DNA from 2 places in the Paenibacillus sp. FSL P4-0127 genome. Region 2 is predicted to be linked to the other one. Evidence: predicted binding sites of a transcription regulator. Region 2 holds the regulator's gene; the other holds the start of a gene.
What was found. Region 2 encodes CtsR, which represses protease genes until heat stress. Its sites were predicted from a motif close to ATGGTCAATAAAGGTCAAACA; they were not measured.
Positions count from the first base shown of each region.

Region 1 (15,971 bases), 1.3 Mb from region 2:
CGGACATTTTGTTCGCTTCACCCCTGGAAACGCTGCGGGCGCTTGCGCGAATGGCCCGCAGCGGCGAATTGGCCCGGCAACTGCTAACTTCGGGAGGCCGGATGTTGGCCGGTTTCTTCTGCGGAACGGCCGCGGGGATTGCCGCTGGGCTGCTGGCGGGAATTTTCAGTATCGTTTACGAGGCGATGCGTCCCTTCCTATCCCTGCTCATGGGCATCCCGCCGATCATTCTCGTGGTGCTTGCCATGGTCTGGTTCGGCACGGGAGCGACGGTGCCCGTATTTGTGGTCTCCTTGCTGGTTTTCCCCAGCATTTACCTTAACACGGCCGACGGATGGCGCGGGATTGACCGGCAGCTCTTGCAAATGGCGGAGGTTTATCAAATCGGTCCTATGAAAAAACTGCGTCACATCGTCATTCCTGGACTGGCCGTGCCGATTTTTACGGCCGTTTCGCTGGCCGCAGGGTCCGCCGTCCGGACAACGATCATGGCAGAGCTGCTCGGCTCCGACAACGGGATCGGCTACTCGCTCGCTTTTGCGCGAGTGAACCTGGACACCGCCAAAGTGTTCGCCTGGACGTTCGTGAGCATCGTGGCGATTCTGGGGATGGACCTTATCGTCATCAAGCCGCTCCGCAAATTTGCTTTGCGTTGGAATCACGAAGAAATCCAGACTTGAGAACAAAAAGACCCGCCGATCGGTTCGGCGGGTCTTTTCGCAACTTCTGCGATTAACGTTTCAGGTTGTAGAAGGATTTCAAGCCGTTGTATTGAGCCAAATCGGCCAATTGGTCTTCGATGCGGAGCAATTGGTTGTACTTGGCGATGCGGTCCGTACGGGAAGGCGCACCGGTTTTGATTTGGCCGGCGTTCGTAGCCACGGCGATATCGGCGATCGTGCTGTCTTCGGATTCGCCGGAACGGTGGGAGACAACCGCGGTGTAGCCTGCGCGTTTCGCCATTTCGATCGCGTCGAACGTTTCGGTCAGCGTACCGATTTGGTTTACTTTGATCAGGATCGAGTTGCCGATGCCTTCGTTGATGCCTTTTTCCAGACGCTCGGTGTTGGTTACGAACAGGTCGTCGCCGACGAGTTGGATTTTGCTGCCCAGTTTTTGCGTGAGCAATTTCCAGCCTTCCCAATCGTCTTCGGCGCAGCCGTCTTCGATCGTGATGATCGGGTATTTGTCTACCCAGGAAGCGAGCAGGTCAACGAATTCCGCGGAAGTGAAGGATTTGCCTTCGCCTTCCAGATGGTATTTGCCGTCTTTGTAGAACTCGGTGGAAGCGACGTCCATGCCCAGGAATACGTCTTTACCCGGAGTGTAGCCGGCTTTCGTGATAGCTTCCATGATCGAGGACAGCGCGTCTTCGTTGGAAGCGAAGTTCGGAGCGAAGCCGCCTTCGTCGCCAACCGCGGTGTTCAAGCCTTTATCCTTCAACACGGATTTCAGGTTGTGGAAAATTTCCGCACCGGTACGGAGAGCTTCCTTGAAAGAAGGAGCGCCAACCGGCAGGATCATGAACTCTTGCACGTCGACGTTGTTGTCGGCATGCGCGCCGCCGTTTACGATGTTCATCATCGGAACCGGAAGCTGCTTCGCGTTGAATCCGCCGAGGTATGCGTACAGCGGCAGGTCGAGAGCGTCAGCGGCCGCGCGGGCAACGGCCATGGAAACCGCCAAGATGGCGTTGGCGCCGAGTTTGCCTTTGTTTGGCGTACCGTCCAAAGTGATCATCAATTTGTCGATGCCGATTTGGTCAAGCGCGTCCATGCCGATTACTTCAGGGGCGATGATTTCGTTGACGTTCTCAACGGCTTTCAATACGCCTTTGCCCAGGTAACGGGATTTGTCGCCGTCGCGAAGCTCAACGGCTTCGTGCGCGCCGGTGGAAGCGCCGGAAGGAACGATAGCGCGTCCGATGGCGCCGGACTCAAGGTAAACTTCAACTTCAACCGTAGGGTTGCCGCGGGAGTCAAGGACTTCGCGTGCGTATACTTCGGAAATAATTGTCATAGGTATACAGTCTCCTTTTTTAGTGGTAGTTCAAAAAGTCCGCTTTTGATCACGAAGTGAATCAAGAAGTAATTCGGCATCGAATCTCGGTGCTGAAAACCGCACTTTTTGAACACGCATTTTAATTTAATATTTTAAGTATACAGTTTGTTGTACCAGTTTGGCTTATGCCTTGCGGCTGGCGATCATCGACTTGCCGGTCATTTCCGGCGGCTGCGGCAGCCCCATCAGGTCAAGCAGCGTCGGCGCCACGTCGGCGAGGATGCCCTTGTCGCGCAGCACAACGTTTTCGTCGGTCACGATAAACGGAACCGGGAAGGTCGTATGCGCGGTGTAAGGACGGCCTTGCTCGTCGAACACCATGTCGGCGTTGCCGTGGTCGGCGATGATCACGACGACTCCGCCTTTCGCCTTAACGGCGTCAACGACTTTGCCGACGCATTCGTCGGTCACTTCGACCGCTTTCTTCGTCGGCTCCAGCATGCCGGAGTGGCCGACCATGTCCGGGTTGGCAAAGTTCAAGATGATCGCGTCGTGTTTATCCGCTTCGATCTCTTTCACGCAAGCCTCGGCGACTTCATAGGCGCTCATTTCCGGCTTGAGATCATAGGTCGCGACCTTCGGCGAATTGATCAGGATGCGCGTTTCCCCCGGAAGTTCGACGTCGCGTCCGCCGCTGAAGAAAAACGTCACGTGCGGATATTTTTCCGTTTCGGCGATGCGCAGCTGTTTCTTGCCGTGCTGCACGAGCACTTCGCCAAACGTGTTGTCGAGATCCTTCGGTTTGTAGGCTACGTAGCCCTGAACCGATTCCGCAAACAGAGTCAGGCACACAAAGTGCAGGTCCGTCGGGAATTTCGGTCCGCGGTCGAAGCCTTGGAAATCCTTGTTCGTGAACACGTTGGAGAGCTGAATCGCCCGGTCCGGACGGAAGTTCAGGAAGACGACGGAGTCTCCGGATTCCACCTGCGCAACCGGCTCGCCTTTGTCGTCGACGATCACGGTCGGCATAACGAATTCGTCAAATACCGATTTCTCGTAGGACTCGGTGACGGCCTTAATCGGGTCCGTATATTTCGGTCCTTCGGCATAAACCATGGCCCGGTACGATTTCTCCACGCGGTCCCAGCGTTTGTCGCGGTCCATCGCGTAGTAACGGCCTTGCACCGTAGCGATTTTGCCGATGCCGATTTCGTTCATCTTGGCGATCAGCTTCTCCAGGAAGCCTTTCGCGCTGTCCGGCGCCACGTCGCGGCCATCGAGGAAGGCATGCACGTATACTTCGTGCATATCTTCTTTTTGGGCCAGCTCGAGCATCGCGAACAAGTGGTCAATGTGGCTGTGCACGCCGCCGTCGGACAGAAGCCCGTACAAATGGAGCTTCTTGCCTTTGGATTTGGCGCTGCGAACCGCATTCACCAACGTTTCGTTTTGGAAAAATTCGCCTTCGCGAATCGATTTGGAAATCCGGGTCAAATCCTGGTACACGATCCGGCCGGCGCCGATGTTCAGGTGTCCGACTTCGGAGTTCCCCATTTGGCCTTCCGGCAAGCCCACCGCTTCGCCGCTAGCCGTCAGGGTCGTGTTCGGATACTGCTTCAGATAACGGTCGTAGTTCGGCTTATGGGCTTGCGCCACGGCATTGCCTTCCACCGTGTCGCGAAGTCCGAAACCGTCCATGATGATCAATGCTACAGGTTTTGGAGCAGCCATTTACTTCGCCCCCTCAACGAGTTGAACATAAGAAGCCGGCTGCAGGCTGGCACCGCCGACGAGCGCGCCGTCGATGTCGCTTTGGCTCATATATTCCTTCACGTTCTCCGGCTTCACGCTGCCGCCGTATTGGATGCGGATCTTGCTTGCTACATCATCGCCATACAATCCTTTAACCAAACTGCGGATGTAGGAAATAACTTCGTTCGCGTCTGCGGAAGTGGACGATTTGCCTGTGCCGATGGCCCAAATAGGCTCATACGCAATGACGACCTGCACTGCTTGCTCCGCAGTCAGTCCTTGAAGCGCCGCTTCGGTTTGCACCTTTACGACGTCTTTCGTTTTGCCGGCTTCGCGCTCTTCGAGTTTTTCACCGACGCAAGGGATCGGAGTCAAACCGTGTTTGAACGCGGCATGGATTTTTTTGTTTACGATCTCGTCGGTTTCGCTAAAATAAGCCCGGCGCTCGGAATGCCCGATGATGACGTAGTCCACGCCGAGTTCTTTCAGCATACGTCCGCTGATTTCGCCGGTGAAGGCCCCTTCGTCTTCAAAATGCATGTTTTGCGCGCCGATTTTGATCGACGTTCCTTTTGCGGCTTCCACCAAAGCCGGAAGGTTGGTGAACGGAGCGCAAATCACGCTCTCTACGCCCGCAACTTCCGCTTTTCCTTTTACCTCTTCAAAAAAAGCTTTTGCTTCGGAAACCGTTTTGAACATCTTCCAGTTCCCGGCAATAATAGGTGTTCTCATGGAGCCAACTCCTTCACTTCTTAAAGGTAGTTCAAAAATCAGCTTTTGATCACGAAGTGAACCACGAAGTTTATTCGGCATCGAATCTTGAATTCAGCCGGGCCTTCCGGTGCTCACGTACCCAAAACGTACGCTCCGCTCCTGACGTCCCTAGCTTCATCCAACCTTCTCGGTGCTGGGTGCTGAAAACCCGATTTTTGAACAATTTCATTGTCTTTTACTGTCGTTCAATGCTACAACGCCCGGAAGCGCCTTGCCTTCCATGAATTCGAGGGACGCGCCGCCGCCAGTAGAGATGTGGTCCATTTTCGACGCCAGGTTGAACTTCTCGGCTGCTGCCGCGGAATCGCCGCCGCCGATGATCGTGTAGCCTTTCGTCTCGGCGCAAGCTTCGGCTACTTCCTTCGTTCCGTTCGCAAAGATGTCGATTTCGAATACGCCCATCGGTCCGTTCCAAACGACCAGCTTGGAGTTTTTAATGATGTCGGCATACATTGCCCGCGTTTTCGGTCCGATGTCCACGCCTTCCCAATCGGCCGGAATGCTGTCGATGTCGGCCGGTTTATGGTTGGCCGTAGCGCTGAAATCGTCGGCTACGATAACGTCCACAGGAAGCAGGAACTTTTTGCCGAGCTTCTTCGCTTTCTCGATGAAGCCGAGGGCAACATCCAGTTTGCTATCATCCAGCAGGGATTGACCGATTTCATAGCCTTGCGCCTTGAAGAATGTATAGGCCAGACCGCCGCCGATCAGCACGTTGTCCGCGATGTTCAGCAGGTTGTCGATGACGTCAATTTTGTCTTTCACCTTCGATCCGCCGATGATGGCCGTAAAAGGACGGTCCGGGTTCGACAATGCTTTGCCGAGAACGGACAATTCCTTTTCCATCAGCAGGCCGGATACGGCTGGCAGGTAATGCGCGATGCCTTCGGTCGACGCATGCGCCCGGTGAGCCGCGCCAAACGCGTCGTTGACGAACAGATCGGCAAGCTCCGCGAATTGTTTGGCCAGTTCCGGATCGTTTTTCTCTTCGCCCGGATAGAAACGGACGTTTTCCAGCACCAGTACGTCACCGTTGTTCAATTGAGCTACTTTTGCTTTAACCACGTCGCCAACCGCTTCATCGGCTTTGGCTACCGGCTTGCCGAGCAGCTCGGACAAGCGTTCTGCAGCCTGGGTAAGGCGCATCGATTCATTCACTTGACCCTTCGGACGTCCCAAGTGGCTGGCGAGAATGATTTTCGCGCCTTTTTCGATCAAATAGTTGATCGTCGGCAGCGTTTCGCGGATCCGGGTATCGTCGGTGATTTTCCCGTCTTGCATCGGCACGTTGAAATCGACGCGGACAAATACGCGTTTTCCGGTTACTTCCACATCACGTACACTTTTCTTGTTCATCTCCACGTTCCTCCTAAAGGTGTGCGCAGGTTCTCCCAAGCTTTGAAAACCGCGCATCACGGCTATAATTCTGATTTCTCTCCTAAGCGTAAGTCTGTATCTCTATTTTTTTATTTATAACATGCGTGTGTGTGAATATCGTTCTTGCTTCAAGACCAAAGAGGAGTCCTATTGACAGGTTGCTCCTCTTTGGGATTTATATCAGGTTGGCCGGGATATTACTTAACTTTTTTTGCGAAGAATTCCAAAGTACGGACCAATTGAGCGGTGTAGGACATTTCGTTGTCGTACCAAGCCACGGTTTTGACGAGCTGTTGGTTGCCCACAGTCATCACTTTTGTTTGAGTCGCATCAAATAAGGAACCGTATGTCATGCCCACGATATCGGAAGATACAAGTTCTTCCTCGGTATAACCAAACGTTTCCGGATCGGAAGCGGCTTTCATCGCTGCGTTAACTTCATCAACGGTAACGGTTTTTTCAAGAACAGTTACGAGCTCTGTCAGGGAGCCGGTCGGTACCGGAACACGTTGAGCCGCGCCGTCCAGTTTACCTTTCAATTCTGGAATAACCAGACCGATCGCTTTAGCTGCACCGGTCGTGTTAGGAACAATGTTGGATGCAGCAGCGCGAGCACGGCGGAAGTCGCCTTTCGCATGCGGAGCGTCCAGCGTATTTTGGTCGCCGGTGTAAGCGTGGATCGTCGTCATCAAACCTTCAACGATGCCGAATTTGTCGTTCAGCGCTTTAGCCATTGGAGCCAAGCAGTTGGTCGTACAGGAAGCACCGGAAACAACTGTTTCGGAACCGTCCAGGATTTCATGGTTAACGTTGTAAACGACCGTTTTCATGTCGCCGGTAGCCGGAGCGGAGATAACGACTTTCTTCGCGCCGCCTTTCAGGTGAAGCTCGGCTTTTTCTTTCGTCGTGAAGAAGCCGGTGCACTCCAGAACAATGTCAACGCCAAGCTCGCCCCAAGGAAGTTCCTCAGGATTGCGGTTAGCCATAACTTTTACTTCTTTGCCGTTCACTTTGAAGTAGCCGTCATGAACCTCTACTTCGCCGTCAAAGCGGCCTTGAGTTGTATCATATTTCAACAGGTGGGCCAGCATTTTGGCGTCCGTCAAGTCGTTGATCGCTACTACTTCGATGCCTTCCACGTTTTGAATGCGGCGGAAAGCCAGGCGTCCGATACGTCCGAAACCATTAATACCTACTTTTACACTCATGAATAGTTCCTCCTAGTGTTGGTTTTTTTATTAATCAAGACAGGCTAAAAGCCCGCCATGAGTAAACATCGTTAGCTTCACTTGATTTCTTGCTTGGCATCCTGCCCGAGTTGGGCTACGATCTCCGAAGCGGCGGCCTCGTCAATGACGAGGATGTCCTCTTGGCCAAAGCGCAGCACGGCGTGAATCGCCTTGGCTTTGCTTTTGCCCCCGGCAATCCCGATTACGGTTTCCGTCTCCATGATGTCTTCCAAGCGAAGGCCCAGAGTCCGCATTTTGTGGACGACGACGCCGTCTTCATTAAAATAATAACCAAATGATTCCGCGACCGCGCCTTCCTTCCGGATCTGTTCGGTCACCTGCGGCTCCAGCTTGCGCCGCCGCGCCATCTCCATCGCGTCGCCGATGCCGTGCACCACGATTCGCGCTTGCCGGATCATATTGACGATGTCTTCGATGTTCGGATCGTGGACAAGCGATTCATAAGCTTCCTTGCCGAGCAAATCAGGTACGTGCAGCAGGCGGTAACCTGCCCCCACTCGTTTCGCCATCCCGGATGCGATCGTGTTCGCCTGAATTTCCAGGCTCTCGCCCAATCCTCCGCGCGCAGGCACAAACCAGCTGTCCTTCATCGTCACGTTATGCGGCGGATTCAATTGCTCCGCAACCTCCGCCAGCGTTGTTCCGCCGGTAACGGCAACCCCGTCGCCCTCGCTCATGGAGCTTAAGAGCGCCTTGGCTCCCGCGCGCCCCAGTTCCCGCTTTACCAGCGGCGAAGCGTCGCAATCTCCAGGGACGACCACGACTTTGCGCAGGCCGTAGCTCTGACGGATCGCTTCTTCCAAATTGGCGAGGCCAAACAACTCCTTGACCACCGGCTCCAATTCCTCAAGCAGAAGCCTGCCCGCATCGCTGATTCTCATGCCGATATTCTCGATTTCAATCAGGCCCTGAGCCTTCAGAAGATCCGTTTCGGCCCGCAACACACGCTCCGTCATATCCAGTGAAGTTGCCAAGGTTCTGCGGCCAATTACGTCAGATAACATGATCTGATGAAGTATGGTGTACCTTTTCTTGAGAATGTCCATGAGATCAGGCAGAAGCTGCTTCTGAATTTCCAAAAGGTTACGCATGATCTCCATTCCTGCAAGCTCCTTCTTCTCTCCATCTCCTTGGCCTTAAAATGTCCCGGGTTAACTTTTTAAGTCCCACCGTTATTTTAACCAATTTTTAGCGTGGTTGCAAGCCTAACGTCCGTAGAATTCTCAAACTTTGGTATGGTTATACGGCGGTAAGTAAAGAAACCGTTTTATCGCTATGCTTCTTGTCCATCCCGTTTTAGTTTTGTCGGTAGGGTTGTCCAATAAACACCACTCTAAGAATGAAATTAGACAACGCATGAGCCGGATTTTTTTAATTTACAGGTATTGCATTCGGATTTACTATAAAATAGTTATAGTATATAGAATTTATTGGAAACGAGGTTCGGGAATTGCGCGGATTGCTGTTATTTTTCATGGCTTTAAATTTGGCGATTGTATCGGGTTGTGCCGGGAACACGTCTTCTCTTAAAGATAAAGAGGTTAGCTTTAGTTTAAATATCGGTTACTTCTCGCAAAAACATTTCGATGACAGATATGCCTCTCTATTGGCGCTGGAATATCCAAATTTGCGCTATACCGTCGTTCCGACGAACGATCTCGTCAAAGGAAAAGCGACATTACAAGAATGGATGAAAAACAACGAAGTAGATTTGCTTTATTTGTCTGACGATGATTTTCGGGAAGCCGCTGAAAGCGGATTGCTCCTAAAGCTTGACGATGATGTTGCCCGAGATTCCTTTCCTTTGGATACGCTGATCCCCGGTGTCGTCGAGTTAACGAAACATTACGGCAACGGCGAACTGTACGGACTGCCTCCTTCCTTTTTCAGCAGCGCTATAGTTTACAACCAACAACTGTTTGATCAATACGGTGTGGAATATCCCGGCAACCAAATGTCCTGGGAGGATACGATTATGTTGGCCAACCGATTTCCGAAAGGCCTAACCTTACCCTATCCGTCTGCGGCCGATTGGTTGATTGATATAGGGAGAACCGAAAGCCTTCAGGCATACGACGAACATACGGACAGGCTCACTTTAGATAGTCCGTCATGGGGCAAAATTTTAAAATTGGTGAAGGAACCGTTAAAACGCGGAAATATCGCCATCAACGATATAAACCAAAACGCCTTTATTACAGAAAACTACGCGATGGCCGTGGTTAATTACGAAGATTTTAAAGTTGTAGAGCAGCAAGGCTCCGATATCAAGTGGAAACTGGCCACCATGCCGGTCAGTCCAGGCTCTCCGGAAATCAGTCATCATATTTCGTTAGGGGGACTTTGGGCGATTCCCGCCAACTCGACGCAAACTGAGGCGGCCTGGGAGTTGATCCGATTTTTCTTGTCCGGCAAAGTGGCGGAGTGGGAATACCGTTCCGTATACGGGTTTTCTTCGCTGGCCGATTATATTTCATTAGGGAATGCCGACAAAAATATCGAAGCCTTCTACATGCTGCAGCCCTCAAAAGAAGAAAATGCCGTTTCCGAGCAGGCGTATAACCTGATCAATGCCTACGTTGATCGCATGCTGTCCAGCGAGTGAATTTCTAGTACGGGAAGGTCGGGAGTCGGCGGAACAAGCTTTCCTAAACTGCACCCGTTTATAATAAAGGGGATCAGAACATGTATAAAATAACGCGTACATTTATAGGCTTGGCGCTTATGACAGTCTTATTATCAAGCTGCCAAACGCGTCAGCCGGAGGAGCCTGTCGTCCTCAAAGTTGCTTATCCGTCCGCCAAGCAATTTTATGTTAATTTTGGTTATGCTTTTGAAAACAGATATCCCAATATCGATGTTCAAGTGATTCCAAGTGATCCGGTATCCGAAGAAACGGGTTGGAATCGTGAAGCGGATGTTATTTACATCAATGGTATGGAGCAGTATAAGACGGCTATTGAAAAGGGGATTTTAAAACCGATTTCTCCCCCGTTCACCAATGGATCGGAATCCGGCGACCTTTCTCCGATTGTTACGTCGCTTTTGGAAGCTGCGTCGGATAACGGCCAGTATTATGCTCTTCCGCCTACTTTTCATAGCGAGGCGCTTTATTATAACAAGAAGCTATTTGATGCTTATCATATCCCATACCCGCAAAACGGAATGACCTGGGAAGAGGTGTTTGCATTAGCCGAACGGTTCCCGACAGAAGATGATCAAGGAAAATCCCTTTATGGAATACAAATGAACTATTATCGCAATGTTACCATGAACTTTATTTTAAAAGCCGGTCAAACGGAAAACCTGACTTATCTCGATCCAAAAACCATGAAGGTCACGATGAATACGGATAAATGGAAGTCCATCTGGACCGCCGCGGTGAAAGCTTTTCGCGCCGGGGCAGTTTATGATCAGGGAGAAGAAGCCGATTCGATGGAACACCCCAAGTTTTTAACTGAAAATGCCGCTATGACCGTTAGTTCCAATGCTTTTGCATATGATTTCGAGCCGTTCTCCCATTTTGAAGGAGCTACCTTGATCGACTGGGGAATGGTTACAGCTCCGGTGGACCCTTTGAATCCGGATTATATGAATTTCTACGAAATATTTGACTTTTTTGGCGTTTCTTCAAGCACAGAACATGCAGCCGAAGCGATGAAACTTGTTAAATTTATAGCCGGAGATCCGGTAAACAGCCAACTATTGGCCAAGAACCAGCCAAATTACGGGCTGCCTGCTGTAACCGAGTACGTGGAACCGGTTGGAGATCATGATTTGTCTCCTCTTTACTCCCTTAAAGCAAATCCTAATTATGCAGACCTGTATACCCAAGTTGATGCCGAGATCCTCGATGCCTTTCAGGACGCTGCCCAAGGCGCATTGGACAAGCTTCTGCAAAATGAAATAACCTTGGATGAGGCACTTGCCGAGGTGGAAGTGAAGGGACAAGAAGCCGTAGATACCGCGGTCCTTACTCTTGAGCAAAAAAGGAAAAGCAGCCAAGGTGACATTCAATAATGCCGACATTGAGAAGAGGATTTCCCTGCGCTTTAACACATTTCGAAATTCTTCTGCTCGAGAGATTCAGCAAATTCAAGCACTTTCTATTAATGAGGCTGAAGTTCTATTTGAAAAAGCGTTTTCTGTTCCTGCTTATAACTATACATAAAATGAAATAAGGACTATATGATATGGGTATAAAATTTTTATACTCCATATCATTTTAAGGGGGTCGAATATGGGAAAAAAGATAAGTTTCTTTATTCCAAAATATTTGCACCCATTATAGCGCTATTTGTTGTTCTTGCCAGTTTAGGCATATTGAAAGCTACACTTCCCTTACTTTTACTTTAATTACTGAATTAAGAAGCTAAATAAACCTGAATTTCGAGAGCGCATCAGGCACGGCGGTGATTATCCAAAAGCGGTTCAGCGACCGTAAATAAGTAGGGGTAGGGCCATCTGGAGTTCAGTCGAGCCGTCCGTATTTTTAAACGGCCGTGTGCACGGCGTTCCTTGCTTGAAGCAGAAGTAATACGCAGCGTACTCGGGGCAAATAATTTTGCTGAGATGGTTCAGCGCATAATAAGCCAGCGCTAGTCTGCTGCGAATTTTGCCCATGCTAATAAATACCACTTGCATTTCCTTTGACGATACCATATAATCAATTTTGCACGCTAAATTTGTGATTTGCGCCCGTGGTCCAATGGATATGACGTAGGCCTCCGGAGCCTGAGATCGAGGTTCGATTCCTCGCGGGCGCGCCATACTTAACTAACTGCCTAATAACCGAACGCTGAGTTTCATCGCCTGAATGACTGCATAAATGACATCGGGCTTTTTTTATCCCTTGAGTTTGACTATCTTTGACTTTTGCGAATAAATTGTTTATGATGAGGTTATTATCGATCGTTTCCGTCAATTCTGATGATTGATCGAACCGAATCCAAATTTAAGGAGGTTTTATCGGTGAGTTATATTCCTATGGTCGTTGAACAAAGCAACCGCGGCGAACGCGCCTACGACATTTATTCCAGACTGCTTAAGGACCGGATCATTTTCCTGGGCTCGCAAGTCAATGACGTCGTGGCCAACTCCATCATCGCTCAAATGTTGTTTCTGGATGCGGAAGATCCGACGAAGGACATCTCCCTCTACATCAACAGCCCCGGCGGATCGATTACCGCAGGCATGGCCATTTACGATACGATGCAATTCATCAAAGCGGATGTCTCCACGATCTGCGTCGGCCTTGCCGCTTCCATGGGCGCGTTCCTGCTGAACGCCGGCGCTCCCGGCAAACGCTACGCCCTGCCGAACAGCGAGATCATGATCCACCAGCCGCTCGGCGGCGCGGAAGGCCAGGCAACGGACATTGAAATCCGGGCCCGCCGGATCCTGAAGATGCGCGACAAGTTGAACCACATTCTCGCGGAGCGCACCGGCCAACCGCTGGAACGGATCGAAAAAGACACCGACCGCGACTACTTCATGAGCGCTCTCGAAGCCAAAGAGTATGGCCTGGTCGACCAAGTCATCGAAAAAGTAAATCCGGCGAAAGCTTAAAGCCGAGCCTTAAAATGTGTGTTCAAAAAGTTCGGTTTTAAGCACCGAGAAGATTGGATGAAGCTAGGGACTGAGGAGCGGAGCGTACGTTTTGGGTACGTGAGCACCGGAAGGCCCGGCTGAATTCAAGATTCGATGCCGAACTACTTCTTGATTCACTTCGTGATCAAAAGCGGACTTTTTGAACAACCTCTTAAAGGCAAGGGCTGCCCTGAACAGTCTCCACTGTTCTAAGGGCGGCCTTTTTTGTTATGATTAGGCGTAAGAACTGAAGAGTTTTAAGGCGCTATTTTAGCGAACAGTAAAGGAGTGAACCGGGGAATGAAACCTGCTGCAAGAAAAAAGCTGTACGAGGTAAGCCGGGTTTTGGCGGAAGTGGCCGTCGGGAAAAAGAAAGCCGATTTGGTCGTCAAAAACGGCACCTTAGTTAATGTATACACCGGGGAACTGCTGCCGCATACGGATGTCGCCGTGGCCCAAGGACGTATCGCTTACGTTGGGGACGCCGGGCATACGATCGGCGAGGAGACGGCCGTGATCGACGCCGCGGGACGTTACATCGCCCCGGGGTTGCTGGACGGCCATATGCATGTGGAAAGCACGATGCTGTCGGTGACCGAGTTTGCCAAGGCCGCTTTGGCTAAAGGGACGACCGGCGTTTTTATGGATCCGCACGAAATCGCCAACGTGTTTGGCGCCGAAGGCGTGCGCTGGATGCATGAGGAAGGCCGGGGACTGCCGCTCAAGGTGTTCACCACGTTCCCGTCCTGCGTGCCGGCCACCGACCACCTGGAGGACGCCGGGGCGGCGCTGGAAGCCAAGGACATCGCCGAAGGCATGACCTGGGACGGTGTAGAGGGGCTGGGCGAAGTGATGAACTTCCCTGGTGTCGTTTACGGAGATGCGAAAATGAGCGGAGAGATCCGAGCGACGATGGAAGCGGGAAAAACGGTCACAGGCCATTTCCCCAGCGATGACAAGCTCATGCTGCAGGCGTACATCGCCTCCGGCGTCACCTCCGACCACGAGACGGTCACGCGGGAGCAGGGGCTGCTTAAGCTGCGCCTCGGCATGCATTTGATGATCCGCGAGGGCTCCGCCTGGCATGACGTCAAGGAAGTGATCAAGGTCGTGACCGAAGACCATGCGGATACGGCCAATATCATGCTGGTCACCGACGATGTGTACCCGCAGACGCTGATCGAAAAAGGCCACATGAACCATGTCGTGCGCCGGGCCATTGAGGAAGGCGTGGAGCCAGTCACCGCGATTCAGATGAGCACGATCAACACGGCCCGTTATTTCAAGGTGGACGCTGATGTGGGCGGCATCGCCCCGGGAAAATGCGCCGACCTGCTGCTGATCTCCGATCTAAAGCGGATGGAGCCGTCCACCGTGATTGCGGACGGGACCGTCGTTTACGATAGCGGAGAGCTGCGCGTGCCTTTCCCGGCGTATCCGTATCCGGAACGCGCGCGAAATTCAGTGCATTTGGCCCGCCCTTTGAAGCCGGGCGATTTCTTGCTCGCCAGCCAAAGCGGGAAGGCCGAGACGAAAGTTCATGTCATCGACGTCATCGAAAACAGCGCGCGCACGCAAAAAGGAACCGCCAGCCTGAAAGTGGCGGACGGATTCATTCAGCCGGACCCGGCGCAGGACGTCCTGACGCTGGCCTGCATCGACCGCCATCACGGCTCCGGCGATATTTCGCTAGCGTTTACCCGCGGCTTTGGGCTGAAGCGGGGCGCCGTCGCCTCCACGGTGGCGCATGACAGCCACAACCTGCTCGTGATGGGCGCAAACGCTGAGGACATGGCCTTCGCCGCGAACGAGCTGGCCAAGCTGGGCGGCGGCATGATCGCCGTGCAGGACGGGCAGGTGCTGGCCGCCGTGCCGATGGCGATCGCCGGCCTGATGTCCGAGCAGCCGCTGGAAACGGTGGCCGCGCAGGTCAAGCAGCTGGGGGCCGCCTGGCAGCAGCTCGGATGCCCGCTGAACGCGCCGTTCATGACGTTTTCGCTGATCGCCCTGCCGGTCATTCCGGAGCTTCGCATTACTAACCGCGGGCTCGCGGACGTAAACGAATTCCGGCTGATCCCGGTGGAAATCGTAATTAAGGAATCAGTTTTTTGAAATCTGTCCTAGATGTCTAAACATAAAAAAACCGTTAAAGACTGGGGCCCGCCTGATAGCATGAGAATGCTCGAATTGAATATTTTCCCAATAATTCCTACGCAGGTTTTATGAATTGCATAATTAATGTAGGAGAGTTAAAATTAGGTATAAGGAAAGGAGTGAGATACAATAAAAAAAACTTTTCTTATTTTTTCAGTTTTAATGTTGCTGGTAAGTTGCAGTACAACTCTTAACTTTAGTGGTGAGAGTACCAATTGGAAAGGGAGCTATCAATCGACAATTAATACTAAAACCAGTAGTGAACAGGGCACTTATGAATTCCGCTTTAAAGGTAAAAAGATGAAAAATAATACTGTTGATGAGTTGTTAATAGATAATAATGGTAAAAATACCAAAATAACAGAAATCTCTCTACAAAAAGGAACAATAAAAGTACCAGTGACCTGCTCAGGTTGCGCAATATCAAGCAAAAATAATTCAATAAAAATTACAATAAAATGGGATAATACTGAGGAAACCTTTAATTTAAAATAGCATAAATGAAGAAAAGAAACTCCAATCTTAGGAAGATATTTAATCATCCCAAGATTGGAGTTTTTTCAAAAATTATCTACGAAACATTTTATGCTTAATTATTATATTCAAGATTATTCTGATGAGCTAGTTCCCATGTTGAGTCAGTTCCACGTTTAATTGTAATGTAGGAATTTAGGCCCATTACAACCTTACTTTCAACGGGATAGGACATAGCAGAAGTAGCATCGTATGAGAAACTATTGCCAGTCGGATATTTATCTGCGTGCTTCACCACAACCCCTCCCCCTGCTCTATTTCCTGTTACACCATATCTAACATGACGGTCAGACAATCTGTATTGGCTGTCAATATTATCCCATCCACCAGAAACAGAATCTAGCGTGTAAGTGTATAAATTTCCATTTCTAGATCTAGTAAAGTATACAGTTGAATAAGCTCTTATACCGTATGTTCCATCCCATTGCTCCTCATCTTTACTACCGAAAGGTCGAATAATTCCACTATCATCATTCTCAGAGACAACAACAAATGAGACAATTTTAAAGTTTTCGATTGTCTCATTATTCTTTTTCACCT
Region 1 is NZ_JBBOWY010000001.1:480,909-496,879, forward strand. Features, by position in the region: gene NYE74_RS01975 (ABC transporter permease) at 1-680, shown strand, start outside; gene eno (phosphopyruvate hydratase) at 733-2,019, opposite strand; gene gpmI (2,3-bisphosphoglycerate-independent phosphoglycerate mutase) at 2,185-3,732, opposite strand; gene tpiA (triose-phosphate isomerase) at 3,733-4,485, opposite strand; gene NYE74_RS01995 (phosphoglycerate kinase) at 4,693-5,883, opposite strand; gene gap (type I glyceraldehyde-3-phosphate dehydrogenase) at 6,102-7,112, opposite strand; gene NYE74_RS02005 (sugar-binding transcriptional regulator) at 7,190-8,245, opposite strand; gene NYE74_RS02010 (ABC transporter substrate-binding protein) at 8,605-9,759, shown strand; gene NYE74_RS02015 (extracellular solute-binding protein) at 9,840-11,174, shown strand; tRNA gene NYE74_RS02020 (tRNA-Arg) at 11,849-11,923, shown strand; gene clpP (ATP-dependent Clp endopeptidase proteolytic subunit ClpP) at 12,126-12,722, shown strand; gene ade (adenine deaminase) at 13,044-14,855, shown strand; gene NYE74_RS02035 (hypothetical protein) at 15,198-15,392, shown strand; gene NYE74_RS02040 (hypothetical protein) at 15,487-15,971, opposite strand, start outside.
Region 1: a site for CtsR is predicted at 12,010-12,030, ahead of clpP (ATP-dependent Clp endopeptidase proteolytic subunit ClpP). Genes of this name have one in related genera too.

Region 2 (15,971 bases):
CGCGGACCTCGCCCCGCAGCGCTTCGATTTCCCGCTGCATTTCCCGCATCGCGTCGACCATCGGGTCGGGCAGCTGATGGCTGAGGCGGTCGAGCCGCTTGCCGTCCAGACGGACCACCTTCCCCGGGATCCCCACGACGGTGCTGCCGGGAGGAACCTCCTTCAGGACGACGGAGTTCGCCCCGATGTTCACTTGATCCCCGACTTTAAACGAGCCGAGCACCTTCGCGCCCGACCCGATCACGACGTTATTGCCGATCGTCGGGTGGCGTTTGCCTTTTTCTTTGCCGCTTCCGCCCAAGGTGACTCCCTGATAGATAACCACATCGTCCCCGATTTCGCAAGTTTCCCCGATGACGACGCCCATGCCATGGTCGATAAACAGCCGCTTGCCGATCCGGGCTCCCGGATGGATCTCAATACCGGTGAAAAACCGGCTGACCTGCGAGATGATTCGCGCAACCGTAAACCAGCGGCGGCGGTAGAAGAAGTGAGCGATCCGGTGGCTCCAAATCGCATGCAGGCCGGAATACGTAAAAATCACTTCAAACCAGCTTCTTGCCGCCGGGTCGTTATCAAACACCGCCTGGATATCGGATCTGACTCTCTTGAACATAGCTTCCCCCCACCTTCTTTTTCCTATGGCGATCATCCACAATTGGTGCCCCGAGCGCGAGAGCCGATTGGAAAAGTTCCAATAGATTCCGCCCCCCATTTTGCGGCCTAACGAGCCTGATCTATTGGAAGTATCCAATCAGCACCGGTGCACAGAAACAAGAAAAGCGCCCCTGCAGCTTTTCGCTGCAGAGGCGCTTTGCGCGCGGTTCCACTCTGCTTCGGATGGGGCGGCCGTACAATCCTTCGCCAGCGCGCCAGGCGCACAGCGCCCGAGGCCGCAGGCCGCCCGGACAGGCGCCCGGTGCGGTCCGTGTTGCCCCAAGCTTGGGCCGAACTTCAGCATCGCTTGAGCGGCCGGCAGAGCGGCGGCCCCCCCTCCCTCTTCGCCGTCCTTAACGCGGACGAAACGGCGGAAGCTACCTCGCCCGGTCAAGGCGTGCTCGCTTCCGCAGCTCCCGGGTGCATTTCCGCCGGGCGTATCCGGATAACTTCCAGCCTGGATTCTTCTGTGCGCGGTCCGCATGAAGGGTCCCGGTTATCCTCTCTGGTGAATACGGCTTCCAAGCGTACTTCTCCCGATCTATGCCGGTGGAAATTAAGGCGGCCGTCAAGCTTCCCTTTCGTCGCTTCGCCCGCCTTAAATGATGTTGTATATCTGCCTTTATATTACCTAAAGGCTCATGAACTGACAAGAATTAAAAAAACACGGGGCTGCCGCAGATTAGTATAGCTACAGGCGGGCGATCCGCTCCTTAAGGCGATCCGCAACCTTGGATTGACCCAGCAAGAAAATCGTCTGGTTCAGGTCGCGGCCGTGCATCTGACCGGTCAGCGCCACGCGGATCGGCATAAACAAGCCTTTTCCTTTGCTGCCCGTTTCTTTCTGCACCTCTTTGATCGCGGCGGCGATATTTTCCACGGTGTATTCGCCCAGCCCTTCCACCTTGGCGAGGAAGGCGTTCAGCACGGCCGGCACCTGCGGTTCCGCCAATACGGCGGCCGCCTCTTCCTCAAGCTCCAGATCGCTGCGGAAAAACAGTTCCGACAACGCCACGATATCGGAAGCCGCCGTCATCTGCTCCTGGTACAACGCGACCAGCGCTTTGGTCCAAGCCTCCTGCTCGGCCGTCAGCTCCGCCGGCAGCCGGCCGGCCTTCTGCAGATGCGGAATGGCCAGGCGGACGATCCGCTCGGAATCGGCGTTTTTAATGTAATGGTTGTTGAGATGAGCCAGCTTGTTCGTGTCGAAAACCGCCGGGCTGCGGGACAAACGGCCCGCGTCAAAGATCGAAATCAGCTCTTCCTTGGTGAAGAACTCCTCTTCGCCTTCCGGTGACCAGCCCAGCAGGGCGATAAAGTTAAATAGCGCCTCCGGCAAATAACCGAGCTGATCGTACTGCTCAATAAACTGAATGACCGATTCGTCGCGCTTGCTCAGCTTTTTGTGATTCTCGCCGACGATCAGTGTCATATGCCCGAATACCGGCGGCTCCCAGCCGAATGCGTCGTAAATCATCAGCTGGCGCGGCGTGTTGGATACATGGTCCTCCCCGCGCAGCACGTGGCTGATCTTCATCAGATGGTCGTCCAGCACGACGGCAAAGTTGTAGGTCGGAATGCCGTCTTTTTTCACGATGACGAAATCCCCGCTGATGTCCGACTCGAACGAAATCGTGCCTTTGACCAAATCGTCAAACGCGAAGGTGCGCCCTTCCGGGACGCGGAAACGGATGCTGTACGGCCGCCCTTCCGCATCGTAAGCGGCGTGCTGCTCCGGCGTCAGATGGCGGCATTTCCCGGAATAACGCGGCGTTTCGCCCCGCGCCATCTGCTCTTCGCGCTCTTTTTCCAGCTCTTCTTCCGTGCAGTAGCAGCGGTAAGCCAGTCCCCGGTCAAGCAGGTCCTGCACATGAGGACGGTACAGATCAAGCCGCTCCGTCTGACGGTAAGGCCCGTAATCTCCGCCAACGTCCACGCTTTCGTCCCAATCCATGCCAAGCCATTTCAAATAGGTCAGCTGGTTTTCTTCGCCGCCGGCCACGTTCCGTTTCACGTCGGTATCTTCAATCCGAATAATGAATTTCCCGCCGTGATGTCTGGCAAACAAATAATTAAACAACGCCGTTCTGGCGTTTCCGATATGTAAATGACCCGTCGGACTCGGCGCGTAACGCACGCGAACCTCTGTCATCACAATCCCCTCCCTATAAATACACGATGTATACGATTATAAACAGTCACGCTCAAAAACTCTATAAAAGGTTGTTCAAAAATCGTCTTTTTATCGCGAAAACACGTATTATATATCAAAACTCGATAATCTTATAATGACGCCCCATTGGAGACAAGAGAAACGATGCATTGGGCGGCAATCCCTTCGCCCCGCCCGGTAAAGCCGAGCTGCTCCGTCGTCGTGGCTTTCACGTTGACCCGCCGCGGGTCGGACCCGACCGCCCGGGCGATAATTTCCGCCATTTGCGGAATGTACGGCGCCATTTTAGGCTTCTGGGCAATGATGGTGGCGTCCAGGTTCCCCAGCCGGTATCCTTTCTCCACGGCCATTTCCCAGACGCGTTCGAGCAGCTTGACGCTGTCCGCGTCCTTAAAAGCCGGGTCGGTATCGGGGAAATGGCGTCCGATGTCCCCAAGCCCCAGCGCCCCCAATATCGCATCGCTTACCGCATGCAGCAACACGTCGGCGTCCGAATGTCCAAGCAGCCCTTTTTCATACGGAATCGTTACTCCGCCGATGATGCACGGCCTGCCCTCCACGAGCTGATGCACGTCAAAACCTTGTCCCACGATAAACATGTGTGAATCCCTCTCCCTGCGAATTTTTACAAAACACATCTAGCGACGCACTAACGTTTGCTAAAAATCTGACCAGCTTCGTTTCTAGCTACAAAATTTTCTAACGGTTGCCACAGCCGCTATTTGCCCCAAAAACATTGTTTTCAAGTTCTAACGGATGCCATGCCGCTTATTTCGCCTGCGAATTAAAGCCGATAACGGTGCTGACAACCGTTAAAATATAAAAAAAGCCTTTTTTCGCAAAATAGCGGCTGCTGCAACCGTTAGAATTCCGCCGCCTCCGGAGCCCCATCGATAACCTGTACTTCTACCGGAAAATCCCGAAAGTATTGTGACTACAACAAGTCTACTGCTCCTTCACTTCCGGGTGTTCCCTCCTTCCGGGCACTCCCTCACTTCTGGGTGCCCCTCCCCTTGCGGGCGCTCCTTCCCGCGGATAAACTCCGCATAGTCCAGGTCCTCCGGCGTCGTAATCTTAATATTGCTGTACGCGCCTTCAACGAGCTTGACCGGAATGCCAAGCCGCTCCACCAGCATCGAGTCATCGGTGCCCGTGAAGCCCTCCCGCTCGGCCCGTTCGTGCGCGGCCAGCAGATCGTCCCGGCGAAAAGCCTGCGGCGTCTGAATCGCCCACAACACGCGGCGGTCCAGCGTAGACGCGACCCAGCCCCGGCCGTCGGCCTGCTTGATCGTATCCTTCACCGGAACGGCCAGTACGGACGCTCCATGCTCGATGGCCGCCTCGCAGCAGGCGCTGATTTGTTCCCGCGTAACAAAAGGGCGGACGCCATCATGCACCAGTACCCATGGCGCACTGATATGCAGCAGCCCCTGGTATACCGATTGCTGACGCTCGGCGCCGCCCGGAATTACTTGCACTTGTTTGGTCATGCCGAATTCGGCAATCCAGGACCGGCAGCGGTCCACATCCTGCCTGCCGGTGACGAGCACCATTTCGGCGATCTCGGGATGGCGGTCGAACGCCTCGAGGGTATGGATGAAAATCGGCTTGTCCTCAAGCATCAAATACTGCTTGCTTTCGCGCGTTCCCATCCGGCTTCCCCGTCCCGCCGCCACCACCACCGCTCCGAAAATTCCTTTTTGCCCAGCCGCCATCGTAATCTGCCTCACCTTAGCCCAGAATAAAACGCGGGGGCCCGCCCCCGGCGCTTTTATTCCCATCATACCGAATTACTGGGCTTTTTCCAACAGTTTTGGCTTGGCAAAAATCATCCGTCCCGCCGAAGTCTGCAGCACGCTGGTCACCAGAACCTCCGTAATCATCCCGATGTAATCGCGTCCGCCTTCAACAACGATCATCGTGCCGTCGTCCAAATAAGCCACGCCCTGTCCATGCTCCTTGCCGTCCTTGATGACTTGTACCATAATTTCCTCGCCCGGCAGCACGACCGGTTTCACGGCATTGGCAAGATCGTTGATATTCAGCACCGACACGCCCTGCAGCTCGCATACCTTGTTAAGGTTAAAGTCGTTGGTGACGACTTTGCCCTGCAGCACCTTGGCCAATTTGACCAGCTTGCTGTCAACCTCGGAGATCTCCTCAAAATCCCCTTCATAAATCATGACTTTAACGTCCAGCTCTTTTTGGATTTTGTTCAAAATGTCCAGGCCGCGGCGCCCCCGGTTGCGTTTGAGCAAATCCGAGGAGTCGGCGATATGCTGCAGTTCCTCCAGCACAAATTCGGGAATCACGATCGTCCCTTCAATGAATCCGGTTTTGCAGATATCCGCGATTCTCCCGTCGATAATCACGCTCGTGTCCAAAATTTTATGTTCTTTAGACCCGTGTTCATCCTCGGGGACGGTGCCTCCCCATTTTCCCGATTTCCAGAATGATGACAATTCTTCCTTCTTGGCAAGTCCAACGCAAAGCCCCATGTACCCAAACAGCGCCGATACGGCGAACCGGGCGAAGCTCTCCAGAGATCCGAGCCAGGTCGCAAGCGGATAGACCATTAAAGAAAGAAGAAGTCCCGCAGTCAATCCGGTCGCGCCGGCCGCCATGTCATTCATCGGAATCCGGGTCAACGCGGCGATCCACGCTTTAATTCTCGCGGATACGACATCTGCAGCCAGCGAAAACAGGAACATGAACAGCGCGGCTCCGGCAGCCGCCATGATCAGGTTCACCGCCAAAGGGCTCATGCCGTCGGACCAGGAACGAACCGGTTCCGGCATTACGCCCAGCAATCCGCCCTCGGTGTACCCGAACCATGCGCCGCACAGGCCGGCTGCGATCCGTAAGTATTTTTTCAGCACGTCTATCTTCACCTCCTGAATAACTATCTTCGTTATCCAGTATGATCCAAATTTTGGAGACGTAATCGGTGGGGGATAACTTTTTTTGGAAAACGGCAAACGGCCGATATGAAGGAGAAGGCCCATCGCTATGGGATTTCTGGTTGATAAGTGGGGAAAATGTGGCATATAATGAATTCAATTCATATATATTGAGGTGGATGGAAAATGAGCGCACCAAGCCTTCAGTCTTTTCAAGAACAAGTTTCCGAACTGTTGCTCCGTCACCGCAGTTTGCTGGATGTTTTGTCGAAAATGGGACAAACCAACGCGGCCGCCGTCCGTTCCGTGACCAAGTCCGTCACCGAATGCGGCTGCATCGAGCTGCATGCCACCAAGCAGGATTTCGAGCCGGGCATGGACTTGCAGCACGCGAAAGAGACGATTGCCAAGCATGTTCATGGCGAGTTATGCGAAAACTGCAAAGACGCCATTATCAATGAGCTCGGACGCAACCTTTTCTATATGTCCGCCCTTTGCAATTTGCTCGGGATTCAAATGGACGAGATCATCGAGCGGGAATCCCAGAAATGCGCCACGTTGGGACTTTTTAATTTATCGTAAGGGGCTGCCGGTGACACTAAGGCGCTTAACAATCCACGAAATGTAAAAGTGCAGGCCTTTTTCGCCTAAGTGCCCCTGAATCGGCTCGTCAAATGCAAATGTGCAGTTCATTTCCGGTTAAAAGCCACTTTTTCTTCAAATTACCGATATTCAGATGTGCTTTTGCATTTCAATCGCCCAAAAACGGAGATTTACGATAAATGAACTGTGCTTTTGCATTTGGTAACAGAGAGGGTTTCTCATGCCGTAAAGTCAACCGCAGCAGCGCTTATCATACTTATACTTAAAAAGGCATCGATCCTTCCGTCCGGCGGAGATCCATGCCTTTTTTCGCATATCAGCGTTTCGGCCGATACAATTCTTCCGTTTCGTTTTCGTCTCTTCGTTTACGGCGGAGCACCCTGCCGATATTTTGCCGCAGTCCATAGGCGGCGTACAGCAGCAGCGGAATGAAAATCAGCTTGGAAAGCTGATCCGGAAATGCCACGGCGAGCACAACGGCGGCGATGACGACGATGGGCGTATATACGACCGCTTTTTTCGGCAGGCCGATTTTTTTGAAATTCGGATACCTGACGGTGCTGACCATCAAATAAGACAACAAAACCATGGCCGCTGCGCAATAAACCGCCGAGATATCTTTATTAAACAATGACAGGGTGGCCGCCACACCGCCCGCCGCCGGGATCGGCAATCCGACAAAATATCCCGGAGCTCCCTTTTGCACGTTGAACCTTGCTAATCTCAAAGCTCCGCACATCGGGAAAAGAGCCGTCACCACCCACGCCAAACCGGGCTGAAGTTCCGGAAAAGAGACCAAATACATAATCAGTGCAGGAGCGACGCCGAATGAAATAATGTCCGATAAGGAATCGAGCTCTTTGCCGAATTCGCTTTGGGCATTCAGCGCCCGCGCGACCCGTCCGTCCAATCCGTCGAGCAGCATGGCGACGATCACCATAATGGCCGCTAAGCTGTAACGTCCTTCCAGCGCCATTATGATCGCCAGCATTCCGAGCAGCATGTTCCCCAAGGTGAACATGTTAGGAATCGATTTCGTAAACATTTCTTTCACCTCGAAAGATATTCCCGAACATCATCCGCAGATGATAGGGGAATTAAATTTGTCTGTCAATGAATACCTGTTCCTGAAGGCGTTTCAGCCCTTCCTTGATCGCCCGTGCCCGAACTTCGCCGATCCCGTCCACCTCGTCGAGCTCCTCGATGCTGGCCATCATGACGTTCGGCAGCTGATGGAACCGCTCCACCAAATTGTGAATGATCACGTTCGGCAGACGCGGGATTTTATTCAGCACCCGGTAGCCGCGCGGAGAAATAAGTTCCTCGGACGTCGCCATCGCGGCGGGATAACCGAGCAGCCGGGTAATGTGATTGTCGTCAAGCAGTTCGTCATCGGTCGACCGCTTGAGGCCCAAAATAATCTCGCGAATCGCCTCGTCGCTGTCTTCTTTGGCGTAGTCTTTATACAACAGCCAAGCTTCTTCCTCCATATTGCTGACGAGCTCCTCCATCTGCATGCTGATCAGGCGCCCCTCCGTCCCGAGCTCGTTAATGTACCGCTTGATCTCCATCTTGATGCGGATCACCATCTCCACCCGCTGAATCACGTTCACCACTTCGGGCAATGAGACCAGCTCCTCAAATTCGGAGGCGGTCAAATTGGTCAAAGCCTGATTGAGCACCGCTCTGTATTTTTCCAGCGTTTGAATCGCCTGATTCGCCTTGGTCAAAATAACGCCGATTTCCTTAAGCGCGTACCTTATGTTTCCCTGATACAGCGTAATGATGTTGCGGCGCTGGGAGATGGAAACGACAAGCTTGCCGGTCTGTTTGGCCACCCGTTCGGCGGTGCGGTGACGTATCCCCGTTTCCGCGGAGGAGATGGAGGAATCCGGGATCAGCTGCGTGTTCGCGTACAGAATCCGCTTTAAATCTTCGCTGAGGATAATCGCCCCGTCCATTTTGGCGAGCTCATAGAGATAGTTCGGCGAAAAGTCGCAGTTGATGGAGAAGCCCCCCTCCACGACCTCCATCACCTCCGGGCTGTAGCCGACGACGATCAGCCCCCCGGTTTTGGCCCGGAGCACGTTTTCGAGCCCGTCGCGAAAGGCCGTCCCCGGAGCGACTAGCCTCAGCAATTCATTCATTTTTTCCGTTTGGGTAGTTTCTTTCATCATTCAATGCCCCCTAATCTAACGCAACAGCTAGCGCATCTGCAACGGTATTTACGCCAATCAACTCGATTCCTTGCGGTCCTTTCCATCCTTTCATGCTCTTCTCCGGCAAAATCACCCGCTTAAAGCCCAGTTTGGCTGCTTCCTTGACCCGCTGCTCGGCCCGGGACACCGCCCTTACCTCGCCGGTCAAGCCCACCTCTCCGAATATGACGTCGTACGGCTTGGTCGGTATATCGCGGAAGCTGGACGCCACGCTGACGGCGATCGCCAGGTCCACCGCCGGTTCATCCAGCTTGGCGCCGCCGGCCAGATTGACGTAGGCGTCCTGATTTTGCAGGAACATGCCCATTCTTTTTTCGAGCACGGCTAGAATCAGGTTCATGCGCTGATGATCCACGCCGGTCGCCATCCTGCGCGGGGAGGGAAAATGCGTGGCCGCAATTAAGGCCTGCAGTTCCACCAGCATCGGCCGCGTTCCCTCCATGCTGGCCACGACCGTGGAGCCCGCCACCCCAAGCGGCCGTTCCGACAGGAACAGCTCCGACGGGTTGGCGACCTCGGTCAGGCCGGATTCATTCATCTCGAAAATGCCGATTTCGTTGGTCGAGCCAAAACGGTTTTTGACCGCCCGCAGCAGGCGGTAAGAGTGATGCCGTTCCCCTTCAAAATAAAGCACGCAGTCAACCATATGCTCAAGCAGCCGCGGGCCGGCGATCGCGCCTTCCTTGGTCACGTGTCCGACCAGCACGGTGGCGATTCCCTGCCCTTTGGCGATGCGCATGAACCGGGCCGTGCATTCCCGCACCTGCGATACGCTGCCCGGCGCGCTGGTCACTTCCGGCAGGTACACCGTCTGAATCGAGTCGATGACGAGAAAATCCGGCGCAACGCTTTCGATCGCCTCTTCGATGCCGTCCATGCTGCTTTCGCACAAAACGAACAGTTCGGGAGAAAGCGCGCCGAGACGCTCCGCCCGCAGTTTGGTCTGGCGTACGGATTCCTCCCCCGAGATATACAATACTTTAAGCCCGGACCGGGCCAATTCATGAGACGTTTGCAGCAGCAGCGTCGATTTGCCGATTCCGGGGTCTCCGCCGACGAGCACCAGCGACCCGGGGACAACTCCCCCGCCAAGCACCCGGTTCAGCTCACCGATTCCCGTTTGAATCCGGGGTTCCTTGCCGCTCTCTATATTTATGATCGAAAGCGGCTTTTCTTTCGCATGAAATAACCCGGAATTCAGCCCTTGCGTTTTGACGGTTTTCACCGTTTCCTCCACCATTGAGTTCCACGCGCCGCACCCCGGACACTTGCCGTACCATTTGGGCGATTCGTAGCCGCATTCGCCGCAAAAAAACTTTGTTTTTACTTTAACCATTTATCTCTCCTTCTCATCGACGCAAAATATGACAAATCTTGCAAATCCGGTTCCGCTGATGTATATTCAAATTTTACCATTCTTTGAGAATTCACGTAAAGTTTTTAAAGCCTTTGCAAAAAAAGAAACTGGATGAAAAAAAGCAGCTCCAAAGCACCGCTTGGAAGCTGCCTTTCATATATTTCATCGGCTTTAACATGGTTCTATTTTAGGCCTTACCTAAAAGTCAAGGACTTTTTAGCCTAGATTTACGCATTTTTGACAAAAGTTCCTGTGCGCTCTACGGTCAATTCGCCGTTCTGTTCGTCGATCGTCAACGAATCGCCTTTCTTGACGTTGCCGGTTAAGAGCTCTTCAGACAGGCGGTCCTCGATGTGCTTCTGGATCGCCCGGCGCAGCGGCCGCGCCCCGTAGGCGGGATCGTAGCCCTCTTTGGCCAGGAACTCCTTCGCTTTATCGGTCAGCGTAAAGTCAACGTCGTATTCGCGCAGCCGCTTGCGCAGCTCCTCGGACATAAGCGAGACGATTTGACCGATATGCTCTTGCTCCAGCGAGTGGAACACGATAATCTCGTCGATCCGGTTCAGGAACTCCGGACGGAAGCTCTTCTTCAGCTCTTCCATCACTTTGCCCTTCATGTTGTCGTAATCCGCTCCCGCATCCTGCACCGCCGTGAAGCCGAGGCGCGTATTGCGCTTGATCGCTTCGGCGCCCACGTTCGAAGTCAGGATAATCAGCGTGTTGCGGAAGTCGACGACCCGGCCTTTGGAGTCGGTCAACCGGCCGTCCTCCAGCACCTGCAGCAGGATGTTGAACACTTCCGGATGGGCTTTCTCGATTTCATCGAGCAACACGACGGAATACGGTTTGCGGCGCACCTTCTCGGTCAGCTGGCCGCCTTCTTCATAGCCGACATATCCCGGAGGCGCTCCGACGAGGCGGGCGGTCGAATGTTTCTCCATGTACTCCGACATATCGATGCGGATCACCGCGTTCTCGTCGCCGAACATCGCTTCGGCCAGCGCTCGGGCCAGCTCGGTTTTCCCGACGCCCGTCGGGCCAAGGAAGATGAACGAACCCATCGGCCGTTTCGGGTCCTTAAGGCCTGCGCGGGCCCGGCGGATCGCCCGGCTCACGGCTTTCACCGCTTCATCCTGGCCGATCACCCGCTCATGCAGAATACTCTCCATATTGAGCAGGCGTTCCGTTTCCTCTTCCTTCAGCTTGTTCACGGGGATTCCCGTCCAGCTGGCGACGACCTGGGCGATATCTTCCGGCGTCACTTCGGAATCGGTGCGGCCTTGTTTTTCTTTCCATTGGTTTTTCGTCAGCTCAAGCTCTTCGCGGATCTTCTGTTCGGTATCGCGAAGCGCCGCCGCTTTTTCGAATTCCTGGCTTTGCACGGCCGCGTCCTTCTCCTTGCGGATGTCCTCGAGCCGGCTTTCCAGCTGCTTCAGATTCGGCGGTACCGTATAGGTGTTGAGCCTTACTCTGGACCCGGCTTCATCGATAAGATCGATCGCTTTGTCCGGCAGGAAGCGGTCCTGGATATAGCGGTCGGACAGCTTAACGGCTTGATCAATCGCTTCATCGGTGATTTTCACGCGGTGATGCGCTTCATAGCGGTCGCGCAGCCCGTGCAGAATTTGGATCGCTTCTTCCACCGACGGCTGGTCGACCGTAATCGGTTGGAAGCGCCGTTCCAGCGCGGCGTCTTTTTCGATGTACTTGCGGTACTCATCGAGCGTCGTCGCCCCGATGCACTGCAGTTCGCCGCGGGCCAGCGCCGGCTTCAGGATGTTCGAAGCGTCGATCGCGCCTTCCGCGCCGCCGGCCCCGATCAACGTATGCAGCTCGTCGATGAACAGGATAATGTTGCCGGCCTGGCGGATTTCGTCCATGATTTTTTTCAGGCGGTCTTCAAATTCGCCGCGATATTTGGTTCCCGCTACGACGGAGCCCATATCGAGCGTCATGACGCGTTTGTCGCGCAGCGTTTCGGGAATTTCGTTGTTGATGATTTTTTGCGCCAACCCTTCGGCGATCGCCGTTTTACCGACCCCCGGCTCCCCGATCAGGACCGGGTTGTTTTTCGTCCGGCGGCTGAGCACCTGAATAACCCGTTCGATTTCCTTGCTGCGGCCGATGACCGGATCAAGGTTACCTTCCTTGGCGGAGGCCGTCAAATCGCGGGCCAAGCTGTCCAGGGTTGGCGTATTGACATTGGCCGGCGCGCCGTGATGGCTGGAGACGGCTTCGCTGCTGCCGAGCAATTGCAGCACTTGCTGGCGCGCCTTATTCAGGCTGATGCCAAGGTTGTTCAGTACGCGCGCGGCGACACCTTCGCCTTCACGAATCAACCCGAGCAAAATATGCTCCGTGCCGACGTAAGTATGGCCCAGCTTGCGCGCTTCGTCCATCGACAGTTCGATTACTTTTTTGGCGCGCGGCGTATAGGCGATATTGGTGGGCTGCTCTTGTCCGCGGCCGATCAAGGTTTCAACTTCGTCCTGGATTTTCTCCAGGCCAAGTCCGAGCCCGATCAAAGCCTTGGCGGCAATGCCTTCGCCTTCGCGAATGAGGCCAAGCAGCACGTGCTCCGTGCCGATATTGTTATGTCCAAGCCTTACGGCTTCTTCCTGGGCTAAGGCCAGCACCTTCTGGGCGCGTTCCGTAAATCTTCCAAACATCATCTTCTCCTACACCTCCATAGTTAATTTACCTTTTATTTCCCCATTCGTTCACGAATGAGTTTGGCGCGGTACATATCCCTTTCTCCCGGGGACATGCTCCCGCTGAATTTCTTTTGCAAAAAACCAGGCTGCGTGAGCACGTTCAATTCGTTCAGCACCTCCGTGGGTACCGAATCGATCAGTCCGAGATCCACGCCGAGCCGGACGTCGGACAGCCGCTGCGCGGCTTCTTTGGAATCGATGATGGCGGCGTGCGACAAAATCCCGTAGGAGCGCATCACCCGGTCCACCATCCGAAGCCGAGATTCCCCGATCAGCTTCTCTCTGGCCGTTTTCTCATGCTGAATGATCTGCAGGACAACCCCGTATAAATTTTCTATAATCTCCGCTTCGCTTTGTCCTAGTGTAATCTGATTTGAGATTTGAAACAAGTTGCCCGTCGCTTCGCTGCCTTCCCCGTAGATGCCGCGCACCGTCAATCCCACCTGCGACACCGCCGACAAAATCCGGCTGATCTGCTGCGTCAGTACCAATGCCGGAAGGTGCATCATCACCGAAGCCCGCAGGCCGGTGCCGACATTCGTCGGGCAGCTGGTTAAGTAACCGCGGCGATCGTCAAAAGCGTAATCGACATGAGCTTCAAAAATATCGTCGATCGCCGTCGCTTTCTCCCAAGCCTCCTGCACCTGGAATCCCGGATACAAACATTGGATTCGCAGGTGGTCTTCTTCGTTCACCATAATGCTGAGACTTTCGTCTTCACTGATGAACACCGCCCCGCTTCTGGATTCGTTCGCCAGGTTGGGGCTGATCAGGTGCTTTTCCACCAACACCCGTTTGTCAAGCTCGTCGAGGTCCGCAAGCAGGACCGGATGAAGCTTGCCGTAGGACTTCAAGCGCTCGTCGGACAGCACGGTCTGCAGCTGCTTCAGCACCTCTTCCGACTGCTGGTTGGTGGCCAGCATCGGGAAAGGCTGGTGCTGGAGGTTGCGGGCGATCCGCACCCGGCTGCTGATGACGATGTCCGACTGTTTGCCCTCCCGTCTCATCCACTCGCTTAGCGGCTGTTCTGTAAAACGGAGTTTTGACACCCTGCATCCCTCCTACTCTGCGGAAATATTCTTCTCAAGCTCGCGGATCTGGTCCCGCAGCGCTGCGGCTTCCTCGAATTCTTCCTGCAGGATCCGATACTGCAGCTCGCGTCGAAGATCGTCGAGCTTGCGTTTGACTTGAATGTGGCCGCCGGTCCGCTTCGGCACCTTCCCGACATGGACCGTGTTGCCGTGAACTCTCTTGAAGAGCGGGTCCAGGCGGTCGTTAAAATATTTGTAACAAGAGCTGCAGCCGAAACGGCCGATTTTGCTGAACTGGGAGTAGGTCATGCCGCATTCTTCACAGCGTACGCTTTCGGGACTTTTGGTTCCGGAAATCTGGCCTTTGCTTGACGGGCTCAAATCCAGGAAACCCGACAGCAAGTTGTGGATCGAAAAACCGCCCGAGGTCCCCGGAAGCATCTCCCCTTTTTCACGGGCGCAGGCCTCGCAAATGTGAAACTCCGTCTTTTCCCCGTTCACGATTTTGGTGAAATGCAGGGTTGCCGGGCGCTTGCCGCATTCTTGACATTGCATAGGTGTCCCTCCTTTATGGATTGACTGCTAATAACCTCCGCTCACCCTAACTCAACAAAGCAATCAGCATCGCTTTCATTAGTTTTGCCCGAATCTGGTCGCGGTACGGCAATTTGATCGCCAGGACGTCACGGGAGATGGCGGAACGCATCAGCGCCGCTTCCCGGCGGCTTAAGAACCGGGCTTCTTCCAGTTGATAAATGAGCCCTTCGGCCGCGGTCTGCCCGATCTCGTCCCCGATCGTTTGCTGCAGGTGGGTGTGCAGCGAGGTTGGACCCGGCAGCTCAATCCGCCGAATCCGCACGTAACCGCCGCCGCCGCGCTTGCTTTCGACAAGGTACCCTTTCTCCAGCGTGAACCGTGTACTGATCACGTAATTGATCTGCGACGGCACGCAGGAAAACTGGTCGGCAAGATCGTTACGCTGAATTTCTATCGTTCCTTCAGGACTTTCATGCAAAATACTCTTGAGATATTTTTCAATGATATCTGAGATATTACGCATTCACTCATCCTCCATTGTTCCAAACGTGAAGCTCCTAAAAACTCATGCTGTACTGTTCTACCGGCTATCAGCAGAATATGCCGCCACCGGGCTTCTGTTGACTTTGACTTTCTTTGACTTTATTCTCATTATACCATATTTTGATCATTTGCCAAGAGGGTTTCCGCAATCAATTTCAGTGTGATCGACCAGCGGCGAAAATATTCGTGCTCCAGGGGCATCAAAAAAGCGAAAAACGCAGTATCCGGCCCATTGGACTTGCTTAATCGGTTTTTCGACATTTTAGCGAAACAAGCTTGGCCCCTTTTGCCCCCAAATGACATTAAACGTCATTACCCGGGGATTTCCCGCTAATATTGCATCAAATTCTGGTCTGACAGATACATCTCCGACCACGAAACAATTCTAACGGTTGCCACAACCGCTATTTATTCCAAAAACGTTGGATTTCAAACTGTAACGGATGCCACGGCGCTTATTTCACTGAAATCCGGCTGATTTTGCTTAAATTCAGGCAGATAAGGGCGCTCACAACCGTTAGAATTTGGATAAGGCCCCTTTTCGTAAAATAGCCGCTGCTGCAACCGTTAGAGTTCCGATGGGCAATAGGTGGGCAACAGTATTGATTCGAAAAGCTGGGTTTTAAAAAAAGTCGGAAATATCCTCTCGGAGTCTGCTGTATAACTTAGTACCCTATCCATCTCATCCCGCTGCAGCATTCCGAAAATACAAAAAACACCGCCGAGTGATCGGCGGTGCTCTTCTTCATGCTTGGCGGCGTCCTACTCTCCCAGGACCCTTCGGTCCAAGTACCATCGGCGCTGGAGGGCTTAACGGTCGTGTTCGGGATGGGTACGCGTGGAACCCCTCCGCCATCGCCACCAAACGATTCAAGGTTAATCCTTGAAAACTGGATACGAAACTTGATTTGCGTGTTAGCCCCTATTCAGTTCCCGGGGTCCCCGAAAAGTAATCGGAATTACCTACGAAGCCTCGCGTCACTTTTTGGGGTATATTTTTGGGCCCCGCCAAAGTACTCGGACTCAGCTTCGAAGCTTCACGTCACTTTGGTGGGTAGAGTTTTGGATAAGCCCTCGACCGATTAGTACCTGTCAGCTCCATGCATTGCTGCACTTCCACCTCAGGCCTATCAACCTCGTCGTCTTCAAGGGGTCTTACTAATTGGGAAATCTCATCTTGAGGGGGGCTTCACGCTTAGATGCTTTCAGCGCTTATCCCGTCCGCACTTAGCTACCC
Region 2 is NZ_JBBOWY010000001.1:1,739,060-1,755,030, reverse strand. Features, by position in the region: gene cysE (serine O-acetyltransferase) at 1-616, opposite strand, end outside; gene NYE74_RS07610 (hypothetical protein) at 755-1,141, opposite strand; gene gltX (glutamate--tRNA ligase) at 1,349-2,812, opposite strand; gene ispF (2-C-methyl-D-erythritol 2,4-cyclodiphosphate synthase) at 2,941-3,429, opposite strand; gene ispD (2-C-methyl-D-erythritol 4-phosphate cytidylyltransferase) at 3,787-4,545, opposite strand; gene NYE74_RS07590 (PIN/TRAM domain-containing protein) at 4,621-5,709, opposite strand; gene NYE74_RS07585 (hypothetical protein) at 5,917-6,312, shown strand; gene pssA (CDP-diacylglycerol--serine O-phosphatidyltransferase) at 6,650-7,378, opposite strand; gene disA (DNA integrity scanning diadenylate cyclase DisA) at 7,431-8,507, opposite strand; gene radA (DNA repair protein RadA) at 8,521-9,888, opposite strand; gene clpC (ATP-dependent protease ATP-binding subunit ClpC) at 10,137-12,581, opposite strand; gene NYE74_RS07560 (protein arginine kinase) at 12,614-13,672, opposite strand; gene NYE74_RS07555 (UvrB/UvrC motif-containing protein) at 13,685-14,209, opposite strand; gene NYE74_RS07550 (CtsR family transcriptional regulator) at 14,256-14,714, opposite strand; rRNA gene rrf (5S ribosomal RNA) at 15,484-15,600, opposite strand; rRNA gene NYE74_RS07540 (23S ribosomal RNA) at 15,797-15,971, opposite strand, start outside.